2 linked regions of the Thermogemmata fonticola genome follow. Each later gene encodes a partner of the first gene's protein in a complex. Links are inferred from orthologs where the notes say so. Each region holds a gene or a part of one and is shown on either strand. Other genes may lie near its edges.

Region 1 (5,865 bases):
GGTATCGCGACTTCGGGGGAGTACTGGTGGCGGCTGTGACGGTGCTGGCTGCACCCGCCCAAAGTCTGGCCCAGCATGTGGTCGGCACACCGGCCCTGACGGATGGCTCCGACGGCGGATTCCAAGTGCCGCTCAACACCGACCCCATCTATCGCTTGCCCACAGGACGAGCTGGCGATTCCGGCTTCTACACCGCCGCCGAGTTCGTCATGTTGACCCAAACCCGCGATTTCGGCTCGCAAACCATCGCCGTCCGTGGGTTCTTCGACTCGGCTGGCGTCCTGACCGGCATCCCCGGCACCTTCGTCGGCAGCGGCACGGAAGCCCTCAACACCCGGGACTTCAGCCGCCAGACCTATCAACCCGGTTTCAACGTCGAAATCGGCTATCGCTTCGACAACGGCATGCGCCTGTTCTTCAACTACATGCAATTGGTCGAAGCCCATGCCTCGTTAGGAGCAACCCTGGTTCCGCCGCTTTTCCGTGGGCCGCCCGGACTAGCGGATACCTTCCTCTCCGCTCCGGTCTTCAACTTCCCGCCGAACTTCGCCGGCCCGGCCCAGAAGGTCCAGGGATTCGGGGACTACCAAATCTACGGTATCTGGAACGCCGCCTCGACAATGGACATTCGCATTGTCCAGCGCTATCAGGAAATGAACGCGGGCTACCGCATCCCGATGCTGGAGACGGATTATAGCCGACTCTACGGCACCGCGGGCGGCCGCTTCGCTTGGATCTTCGAGCGCTTCCAATGGTGGACCTTCAGCTATGACATCAACGGCAACGTCCGGCCCCAGGATACCGCCCGCTATACCAATACTCTCTCCCAACGGATGTACGGTCCGTTCATCGGCGTCGGCCATGAAATCTTCATCCTCAACCAGTTCTCCTTGAGCACCGATCTGACGGGGGCCATGCTCTTCGAGGTGGCCAAGATGCGGGCCAAGTACCAGCTTGGCGAGAACGTCCCCGCCGACATCGCCACCCAATCCAAATTTGGACGCGAGGAGTTCCGCATCGTCCCCAACGTCAATGCTGCCGTCAACTTCTGGTGGTATCCGGTGGAAGGCGTCCAGATCCGTGTCGGCTATCAGGCCCTGATGTTCTTCAATACCTTGCACATGAACGAACCCGTCGGTTTCAACTACGGCAACATCGATCCCAGCTACAAGGTCAAGGAGTTCCGCCTGATCCACGGCTTCAATGCTGGCATCGGCTTCTTCTTCTGATCTGATCTCACGTGGGCCTCAGTTCCGCATCGCCTCGAACCTCCCGGTGCGACCCCACGTGCCGGGAGTTCTCCCTTTGTCACGGCAATCCTCTGTCAAGGCGAAATCCCTTTTTCCTGTCTGGAAACATCTCGGAATTCTCGGTCCATTGCAGGACGAAGCAGGAGGTGAAAGCGACCGTTCCAGAGCAATCGGACCCTACCCGGCACGAGCGCAGCGGGCCGTTGGCCAGTTGCCCCCTTGGTGATGGTCAGGGGAATTCATAAGCTAAGCGGGGTTTGTGCTGGGTGGTCTCCGCACGCCGTGGAGCGGACCTGGCCGGGTTGTGACGATACTTACCAACGATGCCGAAGCGTACCGATCTCCGCAAAATCCTGGTCATTGGTTCAGGACCCATTGTCATCGGTCAGGCCTGCGAGTTCGATTATTCTGGAACGCAAGCCTGCAAAGCTCTGCGAGAGGAAGGCTACACCGTCGTGCTGGTCAATTCCAATCCGGCGACCATCATGACGGACCCGGAAACCGCCGACCGTACTTATATCGAACCGATCAAGTGGCCGATCGTCGAAAAGATCATCGCCGCGGAACGGCCTGACGCTCTGCTCCCCACCTTGGGCGGCCAGACGGCCCTGAATACCGCGATGGACCTGGTGCGCCACGGCGTCCTGGAACGCTATGGCGTGGAGATGATCGGGGCCAAAGCCGAAGTGATCGACAAAGCCGAGGACCGCCAGAAGTTCAAGGATGCCATGCTGAAATTGGGCCTGGAAGTGCCCCGCAGCGGCGTGGTCCGGTCCCTCGCGGAGGCGATCGACATCCTGGATACCATTGGCTTGCCTTGTGTCTTGCGCCCCAGCTTCACCCTCGGCGGCACCGGCGGCGGAATCGCCTACAACCGCGAGGAGTTCGTCGAGTTAATCAACCGCGGCTTGCAACTGTCCCCCGTCGGCGAGGTCCTGGTTGAGGAGTCCGTCATCGGCTGGAAGGAATTCGAACTGGAAGTGATGCGGGATCGGGCGGACAACGTCGTCATCATCTGCTCCATCGAAAATCTCGACCCGATGGGAGTGCACACCGGCGACAGCATCACCGTCGCCCCGGCTCAAACCCTCACGGACAAAGAGTACCAGCGCATGCGGGACGCCGCCATCGCCATCATCCGGGAAATCGGCGTGGAAACCGGCGGCTCCAACATCCAGTTTGCCGTCAATCCCAAAGACGGGCGCATGGTGGCCATCGAAATGAATCCGCGGGTCAGCCGCTCCAGTGCTTTGGCCTCCAAAGCCACCGGCTTCCCCATCGCCAAAATCGCCGCCAAACTGGCCATCGGCTACACCCTCGACGAACTTCGCAACGACATTACCCGCGAAACCCCCGCCTCCTTCGAGCCGACCATCGACTACGTCGTCACCAAAGTGCCGCGCTTCGCCTTTGAAAAGTTCCCCGAAGCTGATCCGACCCTCACCACCCAAATGAAGTCGGTCGGGGAAACCATGGCCATTGGCCGATCCTTTCCCGAATCCTTGCAGAAGGCCCTGCGCGGCTTGGAAGTCGGGCGCTTCGGCCTCGGCTGCGATCGCAAAGACCGCTGGGGCACTGATTCCCAACCTGACCGCGAAGAAATCATCCGCAAACTGGCCCGCCCCAACGCCGAACGCATCTGGTACATCCGCTATGCCTTGCTCGATGGCCTATCTGTCGATGACATCCACCAGCTCACCCACATCGATCCCTGGTTCCTTCGGCAGATTCAACAACTGGTCGAGGTAGAACGGCGCTTGCGGCAATGTTCCTCCCTGGAGGAGGTCACTCCGGAGTTGCTTTGGGAAGCCAAGCAACACGGCTTCGTGGACCGCCAACTGGCCCACCTCTGGGATTGCTCGGAAAACGACGTGCGCGCCTTGCGGCAACGTCACGGCATTCTCCCGGTCTTCAAGTCCGTGGACACCTGCGCCGCCGAATTTGAGGCCTACACCCCCTACTACTACTCCACTTACGAGTTGCCTGTGCGCCAAGCGGACCAGTCGAAGCACTGCGAGGATGAAGTCCGGCCTCCTACAGGCAAGCCGCGCATCATGATCCTTGGCGGCGGACCCAATCGCATCGGCCAAGGGATCGAGTTCGACTACTGCTGCGTCCAGGCCGCCTTCGCCCTGCGCGAAGCTGGCTATGAAGTCATCATGGTCAATTCCAACCCCGAAACCGTTAGCACCGATTACGACACCTCCGATCTGCTGTTCTTCGAGCCTCTCACGGTCGAAGATGTGCTCAACATTTATGAGCGGACGCGGCCTCAAGGCGTCATCGTGCAGTTCGGCGGACAAACCCCACTCAACCTGGCCAAAACGCTGGAACTCCACGGCCTGCCCATCATCGGCACCAGTGTCGATAGCATTGACATCGCCGAAAACCGTGAACGCTTCGCCCGCCTTATCCACGATCTCGGATTGCAGCAACCGGCCAATGGGACCGCCATCGATGCCGCCCAGGCCCTGCGCGTCGCCCGGAAAATCGGTTTCCCTGTTCTGGTGCGCCCCAGCTTCGTCCTCGGCGGACGCGACATGCGCATCGTCTACGATGAACACGAGCTACTCCAGTACATGACCCGCATCGAACCGGACCTGACTCCGGAACGGCCGGTGCTCATCGATCAGTTCCTCCTCAATGCCGTGGAAGTCGATGTGGATTGCCTTGCCGATGGCCAGCGGACCTACATTGCCGGTGTCATGCAGCACATTGAGGAGGCGGGCATCCATTCCGGCGACTCTGCCTGTGTTCTTCCGCCTCACAGCTTGCCCCCGGAGATTGTCGCCGAAATCGAACGCCAAACCCGCTTGCTGGCCCAAGCCCTCCAAGTCCGCGGCCTGATGAATATCCAATTCGCCGTCGCCGGACTGCGCAATGGATCAAGTCCTGGCGGTCCGCCCCAGGTCTACGTGCTGGAAGCCAACCCCCGTGCCAGCCGCACCGTCCCCTTTGTCTCCAAGGCCATCGGCCTTCCCCTTGCCCGGCTGGCCGCCCTCGTCATGGTCGGCAAAACCCTCGATGAACTCGGTCTCCACAAGGAAATCGTTCCCTCCCACTACTCCATCAAAGAAAGTGTCTTCCCCTTCAACAAGTTCCCCGGTGTCGATATCATCCTCGGACCGGAAATGAAGTCCACCGGCGAAGTCATGGGCATCGACGACCAGTTCCCTCTGGCCTTTGCCAAGTCCCAACTCGCCGCTAACTCCCCCTTGCCCAAATCGGGCACCATCTTTATCTCCGTCGCGGATCGCCACAAAGCTGAGGTTGTTCCCATCGCCCAGCAGTTCGCCGAGATGGGCTACAAACTCATCGCCACGCGCGGCACGGCCCGCCACTTGGCGGCGCACGGCATCACGGTTGAGGAAATCCCCAAAATCGCCGAAGGGCGGCCCAACTTGCTCGACCTGATGAAAAACGGCCAGGTCGCCCTGATCATCAACACCCCCAGCGGACATGGCCGGGCGACCGATGAAGGCAAAATCCGCGCCACCGCGGTCACCCTTGGAGTCACCTGCATCACCACGCTGGCCGCCGCCCAGGCCGCCGCCGATGCTTGCCGGGCGCTCCAGCATTCCGAGCTGACCGTCACCGCCTTGCAGGATCGCTTCCCCACCTCACGCCGTTGATCCTCCCCTTCGCATTCCACGGAAGCCATCACACCCGCCCTAGTCGGTTGCCCCGTGATGGGTCCCTTTTTTCCTCCCCGCGCTACCGCCTGACCCGTGGCCGAAAAAATGGACAATTTTTTTGCCCTCCGGACTAGTTGTAACTCCAGGTGTGCCAGAGCCTTGCGGCGTTGGTGGGTTGGGAGTTGGCTAAAAAATTGCCGACGCGATTTGACTTTTTCCGTTTTATGGTTCATGTTTACATTAGTACACAAGATCAGTCCAAGGGGGACAGTCCAGCGGAGGTTCACTTCCTGCGGAGGCGTTCGGCGAGGGCGACCTGCTGGATGATGGCCTGGCGGAGTTCTTCGAGCATTTCGGCGCGGGGCATGTCGAGGTAGCGGCAGGGGTCGAGGGGCGGACCGACGGAGACGGCAAGGGTGGCATCGGTCGGTGGTGCAAAGAGGGGAGCCAAGCGGGGCCAGCGGCGGAAGCGGTTCCAGGCAGCAAACGCTCCGGCAATACCCACCGGCACAATCGGGCAACGGACGCGACGGATCAAAAGCGAAACCCCCGGCTTGAGAGGCTGAACCTGGCCCGTGTGCGAACGTTCTCCTTCCGGGAACATCACGACGGCATGTCCCTCTTCCAGGGCGTGCAGGACGGTTTGGATACCTTCCTTGCCCAAGGAGCGGTCGATGGGAATGGCGTTGAGGGAACGGATGAGGGGTGCGAGAAGCGGTTGCTGGAAGAGGGTGTGACGAGCGAGGAAGGAGAGGTAGCGGCGGGCGGCCAGGCCAACGAGGATGGGATCAAGCATGGATTGGTGATTGGCGATGATGAGGACCGGTCCCGTGCGGGGGAGGTGGTGCCAGCCGCGGCGGCGGAAGCTGTAGGCGAGGGTGAAGGCGGTCCACATGGCCCAGTAGGCGGTGTTGTACCAGAGGCGGGGCAGCCAGCGGAGTTGGGCGGTGGGTGCCGGGCCGGAAAAGGTCGGCGGGGAT
Region 2 (5,301 bases), on another replicon or contig:
TTTCCCCGGAGCTACAGACCCAAATCGATGCCGCCATGCAACAGCAGCAGTCGACTCCCACCTGATTGCCCGGAACATGGCCGGCCGCTTGGGCAACCCCCTTACGGCCAGATGGAGGGTTGGGTCCGAATTCCGTTGGTTTTACCACAGGCCATTCAGTTGTCAGGAATGACTTCGCCGCCGTTGCGGGTGGCATAAGCCCGCCAGGCGTCCAGGCTAATCGAGTCGCGGATGAAGCGCACGCTGCCATCGCAGAAGCAGATGTTTACGCCGCCGGGATGGTTGCTCCGCGCTCCAAAAATACCGTAACCGCAGATCTGAGCATCGGGGATGTTACTGTTGGGCGGCAGGTAGTGCTGGTAGGCGGTGTAATATTCACGTCCGCTGATCCAGCCCGCACCCCGTTGGCCGCTCCAGCCGCGATTGAGAGGACTCGACAGTGACATCGAGTAGTAAGCGTTCGGATCATAGGGAACGACGTAGCCAGCCGTGAGGCCGGGAATTCGTGGAGGCACGGACGGGTCGATCCACAAGCAAGTGATGTTGAACATCGTCCGCTTCCGTTCATTGTCATTGGTGGGGGCGGGAGCCTGCTGGGCCTGAACCCCCAGAAGGGACTCGCCAAAAGCGGCGGTGTTGCTCGTCCCATCCCGGAGGTCCGTGAGGCGGACGCGGGAGTTGACCCAGGCGATGCCATCCGTCGGTAAGCGAGAGTCGTAAAGGGTGCCCAAGGCCGTCCCGATATTCACGTGGTAGTTGGTCCCGGCATATGTGAAGTCTCTTCCCGTCGCCCCACCCCGCGTTCCTGAGCGGACGGTAAAGGTGTCCGGACTGCCGTCACTGGGGCAGCGGAACAGCGGCAATACAGTCTGCGCCGGTTCGATAAACTGCGGACGCAAGTCTCCGGGACAGCAGCCGATCGTCAAAGAAACATCGAAGGAAAGCATGTTTCGCAGATTCTCCTGCTCTACATACGGAAGCAGACGGGCCTGAATCGAGAAGTTCCCTGCATTACTCCCTTCCAAACTGTTGAAGGCAGGCAACACCTGGTGCGCACTCTCATAGTTATGAAGCGCTAGACCGAGTTGCTTGAGGTTGTTCTGACACTTCAGACGAGCTGCTGCCTCGCGGACTTTCTGCACAGCGGGGAGCAACAGTCCAATCAAGATAGCAATGACGGCAATCACTACCAGCAATTCAATAAGAGTAAAACCTTTGGTCGTTTTCATAGGTCTATCTCCATATAAATAGATCAACATAGTGATATACTATCATAAACATTCAATAATTATACAAAACATTTCTAGCTAAACTATGATCAACTTTGTGCCACTACAGCTTTGGGAAGCCAAGAACATTTCCTCGGCTCAACCCGCTGAGAGTAGCAATTCAACTCATGGGAGAATGCGGGAATATCCGCGGCACGCCCTGGTGGCCAAGGTGGCTGAGCAGAGTCAGACCGGACGGAATCGACACAAAGGAATACCGTCGAGTCCCGGTCTTGCTCTCCCCCTACTACCACCGCCCCGTGAGGTGGACACGAGGGATCAAATCTGGACCTACAAGACGATCCGCGGCAATGACAAAGGAAGCCAGAATCGCGGCGGAGGAGTGGGCGGCTGAGAGGTCAGAGAGATGGTTTGATCCGAATGCGGAACGATAGAGCCGTCGGGTTTGACTTCTGGCGGTGCAATTGCCGTCAGATGAGATACGAGGGCGGGGTCGAGCTGAAAAAGGCCCCCCAGGAGTTTACCGCTACACTTCTGAGCAAAGATTCCCAAGACCCAGCGCATGCGAGGCGTGTTGCCAACCCCTTGGGCTTCCTTCTGTTCGCAGCATTTCGTTGGAGTTTGACTCCGGCAGTGGGGACAGTCAGAGGCCGATTGGGAATTGCCTGCTCGTGTCTCATCATGAGGGGTCCATTTCTCGCCACAGCACGACATCGCCGCTTCGCTGACTTCGCAGCATTCCCTCAGTGCTTTCTGAGATGGGGCCGAAGCAGATTCGATCTCGGAGCAACAAGGTTTGGCCGTGAGCGTAGCTGCGGGTGATTTGGGGGCCTTGACCAACTGGTAGACATGTTCCGGCGGCTCGATACCGTTCGCTTCCGCCCAAGCCAGCTTTTCTTCGAGAGTGAAGCAACAGCAGTCGCCGCTCCAGCATTGCTCGGAACTGAGGCAGCCGCAAGGGCGCGATTGGCAGGGATAGGGGACGCCGTCGGTCGGCTTTCTCAAGCCTGAAGCCGGCAGGGGAAACCCGAAGGTAGCCATCAGGTGGCTGACTAAGGTCAGCGTCACGATGACATGGCGTAGGCAAAGATGAGGAATGTGCCAGGAGCCAATTCGCATTACCGAACTCGCTCATCCTCAAAAGCGCCCATTTTACTCCGTGGGATTGTAGGGGACGATGTCAGTCTCGGCCACTTGGCCTCGGCTGGGTGCTAAGCTCGAGAATGGGCGTGATGCATCCTTCGAGAATTTCGGATTGAGGAGTAATTGGATGCCAGATCGAGGGGTCAAACTGAGGTCGAAGTAGGTTTTTGGGAGTCAAGGAAACCGAGGTTATCCCATGAGGCGGCGGAACTCCTCGAACAGGTAGCTGGAGTCGTGGGGTCCCGCGGAGGCTTCGGGGTGATATTGCACACTCAACAGCGGCAGGCGCTTGTGGCGGATGCCTTCGAGGGTGCGGTCGTTCAGATTGACGTGGGTGATGTCGACATCGCTGGGCAGGGTACGGGGATCGACGGCGAAGCCATGATTTTGCGTCGTGATCTCGACATGGCCGGTGCGTTCGTTGCGGACGGGGTGGTTCGCTCCGCGGTGGCCGAACTTGAGCTTGAAGGTTTTGGCTCCCAGCGCCAGGCAGAGGAGTTGATGCCCCAGGCAGATGCCGAACATCGGGCGCTTGCCCACGAGCTGGCGGATGGTGTCGATGGCGTAAGTGACGGCGGCGGGATCGCCGGGACCGTTGGACAGGAAGATACCGTCGGGATGGAGGCGGAGGATCTCTTCGGCGGAAAAGGTGGCGGGAACAACTGTCACCCGGCAGCCGACTTGGGTGAGCAAGCGGAGGATGTTCCACTTCATGCCGTAGTCGATAGCGACGACATGTTTTTCTGGAGGCCGAGGGGGCAGAATGTGGCGGGCGAGCAAACCGGGGCGTTCCTGCCAGGTGTAGGGTTCCCGCGGTGTCACGGCTCGGACCAGGTCCTGGCCTGCCATCGGGGGTAAGGCGCGGGCTTTGGCCACCAGGGATTGGTCATCGAGGTCTTGGCACGAAATCACGCCGTTCATGGCTCCCCGCAGCCGCAGCCGCCGGACCAAGGCGCGGGTGTCGATGCCGGCGATTCCCACCACCCCCGCTGTCTTGAGGTAGGTATCCAGATCGCTCTGGCTGCGGTAATTGCTCGGAGTGGCTGTCAGGTCCCGCACGACGAAACCGGCCACCTGCACGCGGGCCGACTCCCGGTCCTCCGCATTGACCCCGTAATTGCCGATGTGGGGATACGTCATGGTGACGATCTGACCTGCGTAAGAGGGATCGGTCAGAATCTCCTGGTATCCCATCATCGAGGTGTTGAAGACGACTTCGCCACCGGCTTCGCCGGGAGCGCCGAAGGCTTCGCCGGTGTAGATGGTCCCATCTTCTAGCGCCAGTTTCGCCTGCATGGATCGATCAACTCGTGAATCAGGGCCTCGAACTGTTACGCGATCCGCTCCTGCACGGTTCCGTTCGCTACCGCTTCCGTTCGCCGTCGGATATTTCCCACGCTCTATGGTAGGGAAAAAAACTCTGGCGGGGAGCGAATCGGTCCAGGCGATGTTGCAAAGGTTCCAAAAATCGTAAGATGGAGGAGAGGTGCAGGATGAAAGATTCGGAATCCGGAGGGAAGTGGAGGTGGCCGGTGCGGCGCGGAAGGGCAAGGGGATTGCGGGGGAAGGCCGAGCGTTTGGCCGGCGCGGCTGAGAGATGGGATTGGGGGAAGTGCCAGGAGAAACGGAACTGGGAGATGCGTGAGGGGGCCAGGTGACATGAATGGCGCAGTAGATCGGCGGGCATTTTTGGGATCGGCGGCGGTCTTATCGCTGTCGGCAGCCGGTTACAATCGGACGCTAGGGGCCAACGAGCGGTTGGGGGTGGCGTTTGTGGGCTGCGGCGGGCGTGCTCAGGCGCATATGGATGTGATCCAGCGTTTGGGTGCGTCCGGGGAAGCGGTGTCCGCCGTGGCCGTCTGCGATGTGTGGGATGGGCATGAGGAAGAATATACCACCACGTTCGGGGGGAAGTTGAGCCAGCGGCGGTATGCCCAGGGTTTGTATCCGGCGGCTCGTAAGTGCGGTTTGGACCCGGCCGACCGTCGGCACGTCACCAAGGATTACCGGCGCGTGCTGGAATTGCGGGAAGTGGATGTGGTGTGCATCGCCACGCCGGATCACTGGCATGCCCGCATGACCTTGGACGCCTTGGCCGCGGGCAAGGATGTGTTCGTGGAGCGCCCCATGACGCGCACTGCTGCGGAGGCAGCGGCGGTGTGGACGGCCTGGCGGCAATCTCAGCGTGTGGTCGTGGTCGGCGTGCAGAACCTGGCCGATCCCATCTGGGGACAAGCCTGGGACTATCTCCGGAGCGGGCAGTTGGGCCACGTGGTGCAAGGCCAGACCGGGGCTTTCCGCAACGACATCCGCGGGCAATGGCGGTTCTACCGTCTCGTGGAGTCGATGAATACCCGCACCATCGACTGAAACATGTTTCTGGGGCATCGTTTTGAGGTGGCCGGTCAGCCGCTCGGACCATCCCCCCGCCAGTTGCCGTTCGATCGGGCCACATTTGCCCAGTGGCGCTGCCGGCATGAATTGAGCGGCGGTCCGCTCAGCGAGTTGCTTTATGCCCCGGTGGCGCGGATGCTGGCGGCGATGGGCGTGCGCTTTCCCGCACGCGTGCAGGCGTCTGGTGGGATCTACCTGGAATACGACGGCCGGACCGTGCCGGATGTCGCCACTCTTGTAGCAGACTTTGAGGAAGGGTGCCAGCTCTTGGCTACCGCCACTACCTTGAGCAACTACCCGCTGGAAGAGGTGGTCCGCTGCCGCTTGGGGACCCTGAAGTTCCTCCGCGGCGCGCTGCACATCTTCCGGGACGATCCTTGCCGGGGCACCCGCTATCCCGCCCGGCTGGAATCGCCCCTGACCCCCCAGGAGCAGCTCAGCATCACGCCGCCGCCGAACGAAACGGAAGCCTTGTGGCGGCACTTTTTGAGCTGCGTGCGGGCGCGTCGGCAGAATACCTGGTGCTCGCCGGACC

Evidence for each region. Proteins that work in one complex are often made in the same cells at the same time.
Region 2: the proteins of carB (region 1) and carA are in contact, whole or in part, in a solved structure (PDB 1KEE), measured with the Escherichia coli proteins. The link is inferred for Thermogemmata fonticola from one-to-one orthologs.

Annotation. Positions count from the first base shown.
Region 1 is NZ_JACEFB010000012.1:14,843-20,707, forward strand. Bases 1,242-5,082 are described here. They hold carB (carbamoyl-phosphate synthase large subunit), read left to right. Parts: upstream 1,242-1,573; coding sequence 1,574-4,882; downstream 4,883-5,082. Outside these bases: H0921_RS13795 (Lpg1974 family pore-forming outer membrane protein), read left to right, coding at 1-1,229; H0921_RS13805 (lysophospholipid acyltransferase family protein), read right to left, coding at 5,169-5,865. UniProt on the Escherichia coli protein: Large subunit of the glutamine-dependent carbamoyl phosphate synthetase (CPSase).
Region 2 is NZ_JACEFB010000008.1:87,246-92,546, reverse strand. The notes cover bases 1,616-4,400. They hold carA (glutamine-hydrolyzing carbamoyl-phosphate synthase small subunit), read right to left. Parts: upstream 3,669-4,400; coding sequence 2,562-3,668; downstream 1,616-2,561. Other genes in these bases: H0921_RS11665 (Gfo/Idh/MocA family protein), read left to right, coding at 4,032-4,400; H0921_RS11675 (hypothetical protein), read left to right, coding at 1,616-1,623. In the rest of the region: topA (type I DNA topoisomerase), read left to right, coding at 1-65; H0921_RS11680 (DUF1559 family PulG-like putative transporter), read right to left, coding at 156-1,229; more of H0921_RS11675, read left to right, coding at 1,405-1,615; more of H0921_RS11665, read left to right, coding at 4,401-4,742; H0921_RS11660 (hypothetical protein), read left to right, coding at 4,746-5,301. UniProt on the Escherichia coli protein: Small subunit of the glutamine-dependent carbamoyl phosphate synthetase (CPSase).